Regions from separate parts of the Paenibacillus sp. GCM10027630 genome, predicted to be linked through region 3. Evidence: predicted binding sites of a transcription regulator. Region 3 holds the regulator's gene; each other region holds the start of a gene.
What was found. Region 3 encodes Rex, which represses fermentation and respiration genes when NADH is low (regulators of the CRP and FNR family bind a similar motif). Its sites were predicted from a motif close to TTGTGAAATATTTCACAA; they were not measured.
Positions count from the first base shown of each region.

Region 1: ACFQ0C_RS01830 (cytochrome ubiquinol oxidase subunit I) is a predicted target of Rex. The motif match lies at 2,194-2,211, and genes of this name have one in related genera.
Region 2: qoxA (cytochrome aa3 quinol oxidase subunit II) is a predicted target of Rex. The motif match lies at 2,925-2,942, and genes of this name have one in related genera.
Region 4: nadA (quinolinate synthase NadA) is a predicted target of Rex. The motif match lies at 1,484-1,501, and genes of this name have one in related genera.

Region 1 is NZ_JBHTGY010000002.1:73,062-76,979, reverse strand. Features, by position in the region: gene cydB (cytochrome d ubiquinol oxidase subunit II) at 1-715, opposite strand, end outside; gene ACFQ0C_RS01830 (cytochrome ubiquinol oxidase subunit I) at 702-2,105, opposite strand; gene ACFQ0C_RS01825 (class I SAM-dependent methyltransferase) at 2,489-3,307, opposite strand; gene ACFQ0C_RS01820 (NUDIX hydrolase) at 3,612-3,918, shown strand, end outside.
Region 2 is NZ_JBHTGY010000039.1:183,415-187,332, forward strand. Features, by position in the region: gene qoxB (cytochrome aa3 quinol oxidase subunit I) at 1-1,907, opposite strand, end outside; gene qoxA (cytochrome aa3 quinol oxidase subunit II) at 1,911-2,837, opposite strand; gene ACFQ0C_RS21320 (MFS transporter) at 3,171-3,918, opposite strand, start outside.
Region 3 is NZ_JBHTGY010000058.1:12,486-16,403, forward strand. Features, by position in the region: gene ACFQ0C_RS29025 (DUF47 domain-containing protein) at 1-599, shown strand, start outside; gene ACFQ0C_RS29030 (inorganic phosphate transporter) at 630-1,628, shown strand; gene ACFQ0C_RS29035 (redox-sensing transcriptional repressor Rex) at 1,702-2,325, opposite strand; gene dinG (ATP-dependent DNA helicase DinG) at 2,322-3,918, opposite strand, start outside.
Region 4 is NZ_JBHTGY010000017.1:50,165-54,082, reverse strand. Features, by position in the region: gene nadB (L-aspartate oxidase) at 1-456, opposite strand, end outside; gene nadA (quinolinate synthase NadA) at 495-1,433, opposite strand; gene ftsH (ATP-dependent zinc metalloprotease FtsH) at 1,719-3,668, opposite strand; gene hpt (hypoxanthine phosphoribosyltransferase) at 3,739-3,918, opposite strand, start outside.

The sequences.
Region 1 (3,918 bases), on a different contig from region 3:
CTACTGAGGCTAGCGCAGCAGTTAAAGTTAACAATGTACTATGCTGCTCAAAGAGATCGGTCATCCAGTAAGTCATAAAAGCAAACATAATGAGCAAGAAGGCGGTTGGGAGCAGCAGTTTTTTTGCCAGAATACGTGACCGTATTTGCAGCTCATCCGTAGTGCGCAGGGTAATGAACATAAGCCCGTGCAATAAACAAAGAGCAACGACACAAATCCCTCCAAGTAGCGTGTAGCCATTCACAATATCAAAAAAACCTGCATTCATTTCCATATCACTGCCGATGGGCAGCCCCTTTATCATGCCGGAAAAGGCAACGCCAAGGAGCAGGGGAGGCAGAAGGCTGCCGAGAAAAATGACGACATCCCAAGTTTTCCTCCACCGGGTATTCTCCAGCTTGCTTCTGAATTCGAATGCAACTCCACGTCCAATTAAGGCGAGAAGCACCAGAACCAGAGGTGTATAATAGCCACTGAACATCGTGGCATACCAGTGAGGAAAAGCGGCGAACATCGCCCCACCTGCAGTAATCAGCCATACCTCATTGCCGTCCCAAAAAGGCCCGATAGAGTTAATAAGCACTCGGCGTTCACCGTCTGTGCGGGCAAGCAAGGAGGTGGACATGCCGACTCCGAAGTCAAACCCTTCCAGGAAAAAGAAGCCTATGAATAATACGGCAACCAGTACAAACCAAAGTTCGTTAAGAGATAGCATGATACTCCTCCTTATCGTATGGATCGCTTGATTCATGAGTTGACTTGGTCGACTCATAAGGTCCCTTTTTAATGATACGAATAAATAACATCACCATAATAACGGCAATCACTGAGTATATGGCTGTAAACGATAGCAGGGAAAAGAGCACCTGACCAGCAGATACGCTTGGCGAAATCCCGTCTTCCGTCCGCATGAGTCCGAAGACCGTCCATGGTTGACGTCCGATCTCGGTCATAATCCACCCAGCGGTGTTGGCAATGAACGGCAGTGAAATGCTAGCGACCATTATTCGCATGAACCAGTTAGTAGGCTTCGTCATTTTGTGGCGTACCCACAAATAGATGGCATACATCCCCACTAGTATCATAATCGACCCTGCAGCCACCATAATTCGGAAGCTCCAAAATGTTGTGCGGACAGGTGGAATATAGTTACCTGGCCCATATTGCTCGGTGTATTGAGCCTGCAGTTCAAGCATTCCTTTTACCTCACCGGAAAATTGACTATGCGACAAATAGCTTAGCAAATAAGGGATTTTGATTTCACCGCTGTTTTTCTGCTTGATTGGATCAATGCTTGCAATTACGGTCCAAGGAGCGGGATCACCGCTTTTTCCCCATAAGCCTTCGCTAGCGGCCATTTTCATCGGTTGGGTTTTGACTAAATATTGAGCTTGCTGGTGACCGAACAAGGCAACACCTACGGAAGCGATCAAGCCCACAAGTGCAGCGATCTGAAAAGATTTGCGGAAGAAGGACATCTCTTGGCCTTTTAGCAGCTTCCACGCGCTGATTCCTGTGACAAGGAAGGCGCCTGTTGCAAAAGCTCCAAGCAAGGTGTGAGGAAACTCGACCCACAGCTGTCCGTTCCCTAATAGTGCAAAAATGTCATTCATCTCGGCACGTCCATTGGCTATCGTAAAGCCGACCGGGCGCTGCATAAACGAATTGGCAGCCAGAATCCAGAATGCTGACATGGAAGTGCCGAGCGTAACCAACCAGATACAAAGTAAATGAAGCTTAGGCGAGAGGCGCTCCCAGCCAAAAATCCATAGTCCTATGAAGGTAGACTCCATAAAGAAGGCAAGCAGCGCTTCAATTGCGAGTGGAGCTCCAAATACATCACCCACAAAGCGGGAATAATTGGACCAGTTCATACCGAATTGGAATTCTTGCAAAATGCCAGTGACAATCCCGATGGCAAAGTTGATCAGAAAAAGCTTTCCCCAGAATTGTGCCATTTGCTTGTATTCTTCCCGTCCTTTTACTACATAGATCGTTTCCATAATAGCAATCAGGAGGGCGAGGCCAATTGAAACTGGGACAAAGAAAAAATGAAAAATGGTCGTTGAAGCGAATTGCGTGCGTGCAAGCATGATTAAATCCATAATGATAGATCCTCACTTTCTTCAAATGATTGGGGGACAACGAGCTTCGTTCTCATGCTCTTATCTTGGCAGATTAAGCTAAGAGATTATGTGATTTTAATCACATAGTGAGCTATGAATAGCGTTGAAAATGCGACCATTTTGTGAAGGCAGAATAAGTAAAGCCAATAGTCTAATAACAACAACGGCAGCCTAGAACATAAATTAATGTTCAAGACTGCCGTTGGTTTATCATTTGGGAAGATATAACTGATAAGATAGCATACTAATTTATATACCTTGAAGCGGGTATTTGTGGGAGGCTTCCTTCCAGAATTCTCCTTCACGGTCTGTGGATTGGTGCTTTTCTAAATCCGCTCTCGGTGGCTGCACTGTTACGTAAGTTACACAATGCCTAGACGCATTCTGTAGCCAAATAAAATGGGCCTTTCTTCTCCTGCAAATACTTGAGCCACCAGTTCACGAAATGCTGCGACTTCCGCATGCAGTTCGTCTGCTCCAAGCTTCAATGCAGTTTGCAGTCCACCTTGGCTTAATGCGATATTCACATAACGCGCTGCATTGCACATTTCCCATTGATGAAAGACGATTTCCCTGGTATATCGGAATAAGCCAGAGCTGCGAATGTTCTGGAGATGCTCATCCTTGTTCCATTTGAATGCTCGCTGCTCATCTTGTGCTAGCTCCGTCGCACGTGCATCACCCAATTCATTGATTCTCCGGTAATTCTCTTCAATTGTCCAATCGAGCGCTGGCGGCCAGTCACAATCGTAAGCTGCGAATACACCGCCTGGACGAAGGACACGGGCAAACTCGCGAAGCGTACTTTGAGGCTCCATCCAATGAAACGATTGAGAGCAAGTGACGATGTCCACAGTTGCTGACGGTACTTCTAATTGATGGGAAAGGCCTTTGACAAATTGCAGTTTGTTCGGCTTATTCATCGCCTCCCATTTGGCTAAGGCAACCGAACGCATATCGTCGCTCGGCTCAACGCCTATGATGCTCTCCGCTTCATCCAACCATAGAAAGGAAGAAAGGCCGGTGCCGCAGCCCACATCAACTACCGTTTGTGGCTTGCGATTCAAGTATGTCGTTAGTAGCTTGACCACCTCTTGTGGGGCAGTAGGCCGATTTTCATCGTAAAGCGCCCCGAATCCGGCAAAACGCTGGACATTGTTCATGCGAATGTGTTCAATCATAGTTTCCAATCACTCCTTATTCAGCATGTTCGAACGGCGATCGCCGCCACACTGACGACGTACTTGTCCGTGAAAGCGGCGGACCCTGTATCTAACTATATATTTATTATAGTGCATATTCAATGAGCTGATTAAAATGAGGCTACTCTTAAAAGGCGGAAGGCAAGTGTGTCGTTTTTATCCTTTTTAATTTCCAATATTTACAATGGTTGTTATAATAGAAAGAAAGAAAGAACTGCATTTTCACAAGCGATCCTGGGTCGGCAAGAAAACTGAAATGATGTGTAAAGAGGGGATTGATCCTATGTTTTTTGTTAACTCTAGAGCGATAATTGAAAGAGATTTTAATAATGAAAGACAAATCGTAATTCAAACAAGAAATAAACCCAATGAACCATTAAAGATTGAATTGCCTGGAGGAAGAATCGAGCCATTTGAATCGTTAATACAAGCATTGAGAAGAGAAGTAAAGGAAGAGACCGGATTGGAAGTAACTGAAATTGAAGGAGAAGACACAAGAATTGACACAACCGGAATAAATCCAGAATTTGAAGTTGAATGCATTAAACCATTTGGTGCATATCAAACATTAAAGGGACCTATTGATTCAG
Region 2 (3,918 bases), on a different contig from region 3:
TCTTTTACGGAAATATAATGGCCGTGATCCTTCTGAAACGATCGATAAGTCAGACATGCAAAAATAGCAACCGTAGAGAGAATGACAGCAATCCAAATACCAAATACAAATGAAAATCCCCATACGAAGAAGATGCAGCTCATGATAAATGGAGCGCCGGTGTTATTAGGCATATGAATTTTGGTATATTCGCCTGGAAATAAGTCGTGACCTTTTTTCTTGAAATCCCAAAATGCTTCAATGGATTGAGTTTTGGGAGTAATAGCAAAGTTATAAGATGGAACAGGACTATGAGTAGCCCATTCAAGAGACCGCGCATCCCATGGATCTGAACCAATATCTCTTGAAGCGTAACGAATGCTGTAGTAGATGTTGTATACAATTAATCCAAAGCCTATGGCCAGACCAATCGCTCCGACAAATGAAAGCATATTGAGCGGCCCAAATCCAGTTGATTCGGAATAGGTGTACATACGACGAGCTTGGCCATCTAACCCCGTAAAGAACATTGGGAAGAAGGTGACATTAAAGCTGATTGCAATAAACCAGAATGCCCATTTGCCGATTCGTTCATTAAGCATGAAGCCGAACATTTTGGGCCACCAATAGGTGAGTCCTGCTATCATGGCGAATACAACTCCTGGGATAATAGTGTAATGGAAATGAGCTACGAGAAACATCGTATTATGGTACTGATAATCAGCCGCTGACATAGCGAGCATGACCCCGGTAACTCCACCAATTGTGAAAATTGGAATGAAGCCTATTGCATAAAGCATGGGTACGGTAAATACGATTTTCCCTTTCCAAAGTGTAAACAACCAGTTAAATATTTTAATTCCGGTTGGAACAGCAATAGCCATGGTTGTGATGGAGAAGATACTATTCGTAAGTGCTCCTTGACCCATTGTAAAGAAATGATGTGTCCATACTAAGAAGGACAGGAAAGAGATGATCACCATTGATGCTACCATTGACTTATAACCATATAGGTTACGGCGTGCAAAGGTAGAGATAATCTCACTATAAACACCGAATGCTGGGAGAATTAAGATATAAACCTCAGGATGACCCCAAACCCAGAACAGGTTCGCCCATAGCATATCCATACCGCCATTTGTCGTTGAAAAGAAGTGTGTTCCGAATAACCGATCCATGGTCATCATAATTAGCGCCACAGTTAATACAGGGAAAGCAAATACAACGATTACGTTTGCGGTTAAGGCAGACCATGTGAACATTGGCATTTTCATTAATTTCAAACCAGGTGCTCTCATTTTTAAGATGGTCACAATGAAGTTAATACCTGATATTAAAGTACCAATACCGGATATTTGCAGAGCAAGCGCATAATAGTTTGTTCCTACAGATTCACTGAACTCATTGCCTGATAGCGGGAAGTAAGCCGTCCAGCCTGAATCAGGGGAACCGCCTATGACGAATGAAATGTTAAGCAGCATGGCCCCCATGAAGAATAGCCAGAAGCTTAATGCATTCAAGCGTGGAAACGCTACGTCACGTGCTCCAATTTGCAAGGGAACAACGAAATTCATTAAGGCATAGATGAAAGGCATAGCCATAAAGATAATCATAACAATCCCATGCGTTGAAAAAACTTCGTTATAATGTTGGGCATCTAACAGTGCATTATCCGGTACGGCCGTTTGTGCACGCATCATTAATGCATCTACACCGCCACGAAAAAGCATAATAAGAGCGGATATCAAATACATGATACCAATTCGTTTATGGTCAACAGTTGTTAGCCATTCTCTCCAAAGATAACCCCATTTTTTGAAATAAGTTAAGCCAGCGATGATCGCAATGGTTGTAAGTGCAATGGCGACCATTGATGCATAAATAGCTGGACTTGGATGAGGCACAGCAAATCGTTCAAAGAAGTCCATGCTTTAATGTCTCCCTTCATGTGCATGTTCTGAACCCTTATCAATATTAGTGATAGTATCAGTAGCCGTATTAGTATCAGTCTCTATACCAGCTGACCCATGATGTCCGTGTTCTGGCGGCGGCAAAAAGTCTAAATGAGTCCCTGTGAACGTTAACTGCCCAAGATGGCCTGGTTTCAACAGCTCATCGAATTTTGCTTTTGTTAGAGGTTTGGCAGTTTGCTTAACCTCATCAACCCATTCCTTAAACTTGGCTTCAGGTATGGCTTTGACATTAAATGTATTTTCAGCGAAGCCTTTACCGCTGAAGTTTGCATTACGGCCCATGTATTCACCTGGAACGTCCGCTGCCAAATGCAGCGTGTTAACCATGTCAGCCATCGCATACTTTTGCCCACCTAGCTGTGGAATCCAGAAGCTGGTGATCGGCCCGTAAGAATACAGCTTAAATTCAAGGGGGCGATTAGTTGGAATATACAAGTAGTTTACGGTTTCTATATTTTCTTCGGGATAACTAAAATGCCACTTCCAATTAGATGATGAGGCGTAGACAACTAATGGTTTCTGACCCTCATACCCTTGAGGTGTCGCCTCAACGATATAATTACTCCGAACAGAGACCACCGAAAGGAAAATGATGATGAGAATGGGAATTCCAACAACAATCGATTCTACAACCTTGCTTCCTTCAATATGAGGAGGTTCATAATCATCGGCTTGTTTGGACGCACGGTATTTAACTAACATAAATACTAAAATTATGAACACAATAATGACAATAGCTGACATTAGCCCGATAGATAGCATAATGTCATCAGCTTGTCTTTGAGCTTGCGGTCCTTTAGGATCCAACACCGCTAATTTCCCGCAACCAGTTAAACTTGTGACGATGGTAAAAAGTACTGCCAGTAAAGTCCATTTGAATTTCATTGATGAGCTCCTTTCCTGGGATCGATACTTTCAGCATAGTTGCGCATAACCAATAAAACAATCGAGTTTGAAGGATGTCACAAATTTATGTGAATTCTGTCACATAGTTGTTTCAAGGACGCCATCATTTGTTCAAGAAGCAGCAAAAATTACTGATTTCAATAACAAAAGTGGCAGTTTTATGACAGCCATTTAGCCCTCACAGGTTGATATCTGATGACTCGAAGCGTGGTGAACCATCCAACATTTCAACAAAAATATGCGAAAAAACAGCCGCGGTACATGTACCACGGCTGTTTTTATGATATTACCAATAACAAAGATAAACCAGCGCTAACTTTTTCTGTATGCCATAGTGTATATGACTCCACCAATTACGATGAAGACAATAAGAAGCAGTATCAAATTACTAAATAGAAATGCCGCGGAAAGGGTTACTGTTGGAAGTAATGGGAAGTCCAGCAAGCGTTGGGAGAGCAAACCTCCAACCATTGCTATACCTACTCCTTCTGCCATAAAACAAGCGAAGTTGAGCATTCCCATTCCGGCCCCAGCTTCATTGGACTCCAGAGCCTCTGCAACTGTGGTTGATATCACCGTTTTAACAAATGAAAGACCGCCAAAAGTCAGAATTAGTGCAGCAGACATCAACCAAGGTGTTGTATCTAAAAATAACGCTATAACTAAAAAACTCGTGACGATTAGAATTATCCCAAGATACCATACAAGATTTATTCCTCTTTTATCGACCAAGGTGCCACCAACAATACCGAAGAGAACGACGCTGATGGTGCCGGGAAATATAATCCCGCCTCCAATCATGCTTGTAGTTAGTTGATGAACATCTCGCATCAAGTAAGGTATCATTGAGACAAAACCAGCTACAGTGCCTAATAATACGCATCCCGTCAGGACACCGGCCATAAACTTTCGGTTCAAAAATAAGGACGTCAAGGTGAATGTCATTATTCCGGTTGACAATTGCGATACCTCTACAACATCCAATTTCCCTTTAGGCGTAATCTCATTAGGCAATACTTTAAGGAAGAACGGGATAGACACAAGTGTCATCATGGGAAGT
Region 3 (3,918 bases):
ACACTGACTTTTTGCTGCTGCTGATTAAAGCATCGGAAAATACGCTACATGCTGCACAAATGTTTCGTAATGCCATCATGGGAGATCAACCGCCCGCTACGTTTTACCCGCAGCTGAAAGATTTGGAGCATAAAGGAGATCAGATTACGCACCAAATTTTTAAAGGTCTTAACAAAGTATTCATCACCCCGCTAGACCGCGAGGATATTATGGAGCTTGCCTCAAAGGTCGATGATGTAATTGACGGCATTGAAGCCACGATTGCCCGTTTTGACTATTTGAATATCTCCGAGAGCGATAAGTATATGAAAGAATTCTCCGCGGTTATTGTAGCAAGCTGCCAGCACATCCTCGATGCTTTCAAGCTGCTTTCCAAGAAAAAGTACATGCAAATGACCGAGCACACGGTTCAAATCAACAGCCTCGAAAACGAAGCCGATCGTCTAATGAGGGAAGGCATCAGAGAAATATTTCTAAACCCTAAAGATCCATATCATGATTTTAAGCTGAAAGAGCTTTATGAACGTATGGAGCAAACAACAGATGCCTGTGAAGATGTTGCAAATATACTGGAAAGCGTAGTATTGCGTTATTCGTAAGCAGTCGTCCATATTTGGTAGGAGGAGACTATGTTAACCTTATTGTTGATCATTGTTGGACTGGCGCTGCTGTTTGACTTTATTAACGGCTTTCACGATACAGCCAATGCCATTGCCACCTCAATTTCTACCCGAGCGCTAACTCCAAGAGTTGCTGTCTTTTATGCGGCGATTTTGAATTTCGTTGGCGCATTCTTATCTTCAGAGGTAGCCAAAACCGTCGGTGGAAAAGTAGCCAATCCGGCCGAAATTGAGAATGGTGTACCCATACTTATTGCCGCACTTTTGTCCGCTATTATTTGGAATCTAGTGACTTGGTATTTCGGAATCCCTTCTTCTTCCTCTCATACTTTGATCGGATCTTTAGCTGGTAGTGTTATAGCTGGAGCCGGGACAGCGGCACTCAATTGGAGTGGTTTCAGAGAAATTATTCTAATTTTGGTTTTATCTCCAATAGTTGCTTTTGGAACAGGTTTTATCATCATGTGGATTATTCGTCAGCTTATCATTGTAGGCGGCAATCATTCACGATCCAAGCTCAATAGAACCTTCCGATTTTTTCAAATTATTTCTGCCGGGTTACTATCCATATCCCACGGAGGGAACGATGCTCAAAAAGCGATGGGAATCATGGTTTTTGCTCTCGTCACTTTAGGCTATCAAACCACCATGGATGTCCCCTTATGGGTTAAAATAAGCGCCGCTATAGCTATGGGGTTAGGCACATCGATAGGCGGTATGCGAATCATTAAAACAATGAGTAAAAAACTGATCAAGATCGAACCTATTAACGGCTTCGCTTCTGATTTAAACTCATCCATAGTTATTCAAGTTTCTACCCATATGGGAATGCCTTTATCCACTACTCATGTAATCTCATCATCCATTATTGGTACCGGATCTGTTATGAGATTCCATGATGTGAAATGGGCGACGGTTACGAAAATGGTTATGACCTGGATCATTACAATTCCAATTAGTATGGTTGTTGCTTTTCTGCTTTACAAAGTCGTATTCCTATTCTTTTAGAGTAATAGTGAACATAAAAAGAACGTCAGGAGCTCCTGACGTTCTTTTTATGTCTAATAATCCATACTGTTGACTATTCATCCAAATAATACGCCAAGCTTTGCAGCTCAGTAGTAAAATCAGCGTGATGCACGCGCACCTCACTCGGAACTTTTATAATAATCGGAGCAAAATTTAAAATAGCTTCTACTCCGCCTTCAACAAACTGGTTTGCAACATTCTGGGCTTCTGCTGCAGGCACTGTAATAATTCCAATCCGAATGTTCAAGCCTTGTATAGTTTCTTTAAGCTCCTTCATCGGCTTTACTTTCAAATGATTGATTGACTCCCCTACCTTGCTCTGAAGCTCATCAAAAATAGCGACAATTTTCATATTATCCTTAAGATAAGCATTATAATTGCAGAGCGCTCGGCCTAAATTCCCGGCACCAACCAATACAACTGGGATCACCTTGTCAATTTTAAGAATTTGGCGGATTTTCTCGATCAAATAATCTACATCATAACCAATGCCCTTTTTGCCAAATTCACCGAAATAGGCAAGGTCTTTGCGTATTTGCGCCGGATTTAAATCAAGCTTAATACCTAGATCCTGGGATGAAACAGTATGCACATTTTTCTTGCTCAGCTCGTTAAGGAAGCGCAAATAAATCGGCAGTCTGCGGACAACTGCTTCCGATATTTTTAATGTTTTCATATATCGCTTTCCCCCATCCACTGCTTGATTCTCGGAACTAATTGACTTGTAGGCATATGTTCTATTTTGGGACCTGGCAGAGAGTATAGAAAATACTTGCCATAGGTCGTATCAATTACCCTCGTATCGTATATGATAACTATGCCTCTGTCTTTCGCCGTTCTTACGAGACGGCCAAAACCTTGCTTAAAGCGAATAACCGCTTGAGGCACCGATAGCTTCATAAAGGGATTATGACCCAGCTTCTTCAAATTCTCAGTTTTCGCTTCAACAAGCGGATGGTTGGGAGGTTGAAAAGGCAAACGTACAATAGCCAGACAGCTCAATGCTTCCCCCGGAATATCCACTCCTTCCCAAAAGCTGCTAGTACCAAGTAAAATGCTCGCGGGACTGCTTTGAAAAAGCCTTGTCAGCTTGCTGCGATTACTGCTGTCTACTCCCTGCCCAAGCACTTGGATGCCAAATGGACTTAGCTTATCTTTCAATGCAGTATGTGCCAGCTTTAGCATCCTGTTTGAGGTGAACAGCACCAGCATACGTCCCTTCATTTCCAAAGCTACCTCAGCGAGAGACATACTCAGATGGTCCATAAATATTTTTTCGCCGTTATTGCCGCGTATGCTTGGAAAATCTCTTGGGATGGCGACAAGTGCCTGCTGCCGATAATTAAACGGGGATGGAAGCTGAACCGTCTTCAGCTTGCTCTCATCTTCTTTAGTTTCCAAGCCTAGCTGCTCACATGTATAATCAAATGATTTGCCAACCGACAAGGTTGCTGAAGTCAGAATGACACTATCTTTTATACCAAAGAAAGATTGCTGCAGCATGGAGCTTACATCAATAGGTACACTTACCAGCTGAAGCGACTTGCTTTTACCATTCCCCGCTTCAATCCAATACACATAATTATCGTCGGGCATGGTCATAAAAAAATGTAAATTATCACGGTGGCGGTACATTTCCTTGAGAGTTCCGTTTAAATCGGTTAATATCCCTTGAATGTCCAACTCATCTTGCATTTCTTTCATCTCATTAAACAGCTTTTCCAGCCTCTTTATAACTTCATTCATATGAATGAAAATATTATCCTCAAGCACCAGAAGTTTGTCCCAACCGTTGGGTGTTTCATCTTTTTTAACCCGGTACACTAGCTGGCCGGCTTCGGATTGCGAAGGGTCAGAGCGAGTTACTACCAGCTGATACAGCAGCTCAGCCAGCTCATCCCACTCTTCTTTAATTTGCAGCAGTTTAGGCGTTACTTCATCTATTGATTGACACCAGGTCTGTATTTGATCCTTCTCGTGCTTTTGCAGCTTTAAGCGAAGCAGCGGTAATTGACCGCTCCTGCTATCCTTAAACAACCACCAAAGGGTACTCAAGAAAGCTCCGTAATAAAGCTCTATACCCAGATGCTTGCTAGCAACTTCTTCAAAATGATGAGCTTCATCGATTACAAGATGCTTGTAGCTAGGCAGAAGCCTGTTCTCCGCTTTCATATCAGTAAATAACAAAGAGTGATTCGTAATAATGACGTCTGCTGTATTTGATTGATGCCTTGCACGATGGTAGAAGCATTTCTTAAACCAGGGACAA
Region 4 (3,918 bases), on a different contig from region 3:
CTCTGACAAAGCACGAACGATCTCAGCGCCGGTAGCGTCGCCATGTGCGTGTAAAATACGCCGTTGGCTGTGCGCCCCTTCCTTCGTAAGAGCAAACTCACCATTTTCCAAATCAAACTGTGTCCCCATATGTATTAAATCCTTAACACCTGCAGGTCCTTCATGAACCAGCACATCGACAGCAGATGGCGAACATAATCCCGCTCCGGCAACCAAAGTATCCTGACGGTGATAGGCAGGTGAATCCTCATCTGAAATAACCGCAGCAATCCCGCCTTGTGCATAGCGGGTATTACTATCAAGAAGAGACTTCTTGGTAACCATAAGCACTTTATACTTTTCACTAGCCTTTATAGCGGTAAAAAGACCGGCGATTCCCGCGCCGATCACCATTACTTCAATATGCACTTGAGGCAATTCATTAATATCAAAATCTACAAGATAACGTGGAATCATAGTTAGGCTCACCTCTTCTTACAAGAGAGTAACGCATGCTACTTCACTAGCAGCATGCGTTCCAGGGATGCTCTGGCTTGATCTGCGACATGTGGCGGCACATATATTTGCGGCTGCATGGTTTCAAGACAGCGTACTACCTTTTTCAAATTATTTACCTTCATATTAGGGCAAACCAAATATTTAGTGGCAAAATGGAATGATTTGTTCGGACTATCCAACCTTAGTTGGAATCCTGTACCGTCTTCAGTACCAACAATAAACTCCTGATGTTCGGATTCTTTGCAATATTTAATAATCGCTGTAGTACTGCCGACAAAGTCTCCCAGCTTAACTACTTCAGGACGGCACTCCGGATGAACAACAAACTTGGCATTCGGATACTGAGCTCTCATTTCCTCCACATCTTTTACAGTGAGCATATCATGGGTATTGCAATACCCTTCCCAAATGATTACTTTTTTGTCGGTAAACTTGGATACGTAATCACCCAAATTTTTATCCGGTACCCAGATGATTTCATCCGAATCAACAGATTCGATTACTTTAATCGCATTAGCTGAAGTACAGCAAATATCCGTCTCTGATTTAACATCGGCCGATGTATTGATGTAAGCAACTACCTTGGCATTCGGATGCTGCTTCTTTAAGGCGCGCAGTCCATCCACATTAACCATATCGGCCATCGGACAGCCAGCCCGCTCATCCGGTATTAAGACAGTTTTGGTCGGAGCCAAAATCTTAGCGCTTTCTCCCATAAAATGCACACCACAGAACACTATAACATCAGCATCGGTTGATGCCGCTTTTTGTGCCAATAAAAAGGAGTCGCCCCTAAAATCTGCTACCTCTTGAATTTCATCACGCTGATAATAATGAGCAAGAATAATGGCATTACGCTCTTTCTTCAATTGAAGAATTCTTTCCTTAAGCTCACGCTTTTGTTCCTCTTTACGCTCTAAAGCCAAAGCTTCCATCTTCACACCGTCCCTTCCGTCCTGGTCCCCTTTATTAACTGCAAATTACCTAGTGAAAATGTTCACATAATATTTAAAGATTTACACCTAATTTACACAACATCCTTGGTGGTGTCAATGCTTAAATAACCACAAATTAGCCCGAATTTACTATTATCAGTCGGCCTTATTCCTCGTTCTTTCCCTTAGGACTAGTTTCTCGTCTGAAGTCGATATTTAACCTTCTCTAATGAAGAAAAAGCCGGAAGCATTGGAAAATGCCCCGGCTTATTTCTAATAGTAAAATTAAGATTCTTTCTTCTCGTCATCGCCTGGATCAGCAGCTTTATCGAAATCCAGCTTGTTGGCTTCAGCCGTTGTCTGCTGGCTTTGAATGTTAACCTTCACATCCGTGGAGCTGACCTCGTCTAATTTACCGGTATCGATTAACTGTTTGATCTGATCCTTCTCCAACGTTTCCTTCACAATCAAAGTTTCTGCAATCAGGCGAACCTGATCCGCATACTTCTCAAGTGTTGCCTTTGCGTTAGCATAACAGCTGCGGATAATCGTCTGCATTTCCTGGTCGATTTCGTATGCAATAGCATCACTATAATTCTGCTCATGTCCCAGATCACGGCCAAGGAATACTTGCCCTTGTACGTTACCGAATTGCATCGGACCCAGCTTATCGCTCATTCCGTACTCCATGATCATTTTACGAACAATAGTCGTTGCACGTTGGAAGTCACTGTAAGCGCCAGTTCCAACTTCGCCAATAAACATTTCTTCAGACACACGACCCGCAAGGAGACCTGTTACTTTATCAAGAAGCTCGGTCTTGGTGTTCATCATACGGTCTTCGCCATCTTTAGGGAGCATCATTACATAACCGCCAGCGCGTCCTCTCGGAACAATCGTGACCTTATGAACCATTTCCGCATTTTCCACATGGTAACCGACAATAGTATGTCCCGCTTCATGGAAAGCGACCATGCGTTTCTCACGTTCGCTGACAACCCGGCTCTTCTTCTGCGTACCTACAACGACACGGTCGAAGGCTTCGTCCAGCTCTTCCATTGAAATATCTTTACGATTACGGCGTGCTGCAATCAGCGCCGCTTCGTTCATTAAATTTTCCAAATCGGCACCGGTAAAGCCTGTTGTATAACGTGCCAATGCTTCAAGCTTAACATCTTTATTAAGCGGTTTGTTGCGAGAATGCACTTTCAGTACCGCTTCACGGCCCTTGATATCCGGGCGATCAACCGTAATCTGACGGTCAAAACGACCTGGACGCAACAACGCTGGGTCCAAAATATCCGGCCGGTTTGTTGCAGCAACAATGATAATACCTTCATTGGCGCCAAAACCATCCATCTCCACGAGGAGCTGGTTAAGTGTCTGCTCGCGCTCATCATGTCCGCCGCCTAAACCGGCGCCACGCTGACGACCTACAGCATCAATCTCGTCTATAAATATAATACAAGGAGCATTCTTCTTGGCATTCTCAAACAAGTCACGTACACGGGATGCGCCGACACCGACGAACATTTCCACGAAGTCGGAACCGCTTATGCTGAAGAATGGAACGCCTGCTTCACCTGCAACAGCACGTGCCAGCAAGGTTTTACCTGTTCCCGGAGGACCATTCAATAATACCCCTTTAGGAATTCGAGCTCCTACAGCAGCAAATTTCCGAGGATCCTTCAAAAACTCTACAACTTCTACAAGCTCTTGTTTCTCCTCATCGGCCCCCGCCACATCTTCAAAGGTCACGCGCTTCTTCTCTTCATTATACAGCCTAGCGCGGCTCTTCCCGAAGTTCATTACTTTACCGCCGCCACCCTGCGCCTGGTTTAACAGGAAGAAGAACAGGATGAAAATAATAACGAACGGAATAATGGAGGTAAGGAAGCTGATCCAAACGTTGTCTCCTTCCATTTTTTCAACATTAATGGTCGGAACTTCGCCCTTTTCGATCATCTGGATAACTTCTTGGTCAAAAGGTGCACGGGTTTCGAAATTTTTCTTATCCGGCGTAGGCGGATTTTTGTATTTACCGCGAACCAAGTATGTATATCCGTCAAACTTCACACTGACCGATTCTACATTTTTTTCTATTAAGGCCTGTCGGAGCTTATCGTAGCTAATCGCGTCTTTCTGATCATTTTGTGTGCTGATAAAGTGAACGATACCGACAGTGACCAAAAAAATAAGCAAATAAAAGCCTGTATTGCGAATGATTCGATTCATCCCCTACCTCCTCTCAAAAACGGCAACTTTGTTTATTGTACCACAGCACGTCTTGGCATCACAAGAAATGCTAATGGGAGTACACCTCAGGTTTCAAAATGCCTACATACGGCAGGTTGCGGTACTTTTCCGCATAATCGAGACCGTACCCAACAACAAATGCATCAGGGATAACAAACCCTTTATAGTCTGCATCTAAATCGACCGTTCTACGCGCAGGTTTATCAAATAATGCGGCAACGGTAATCGA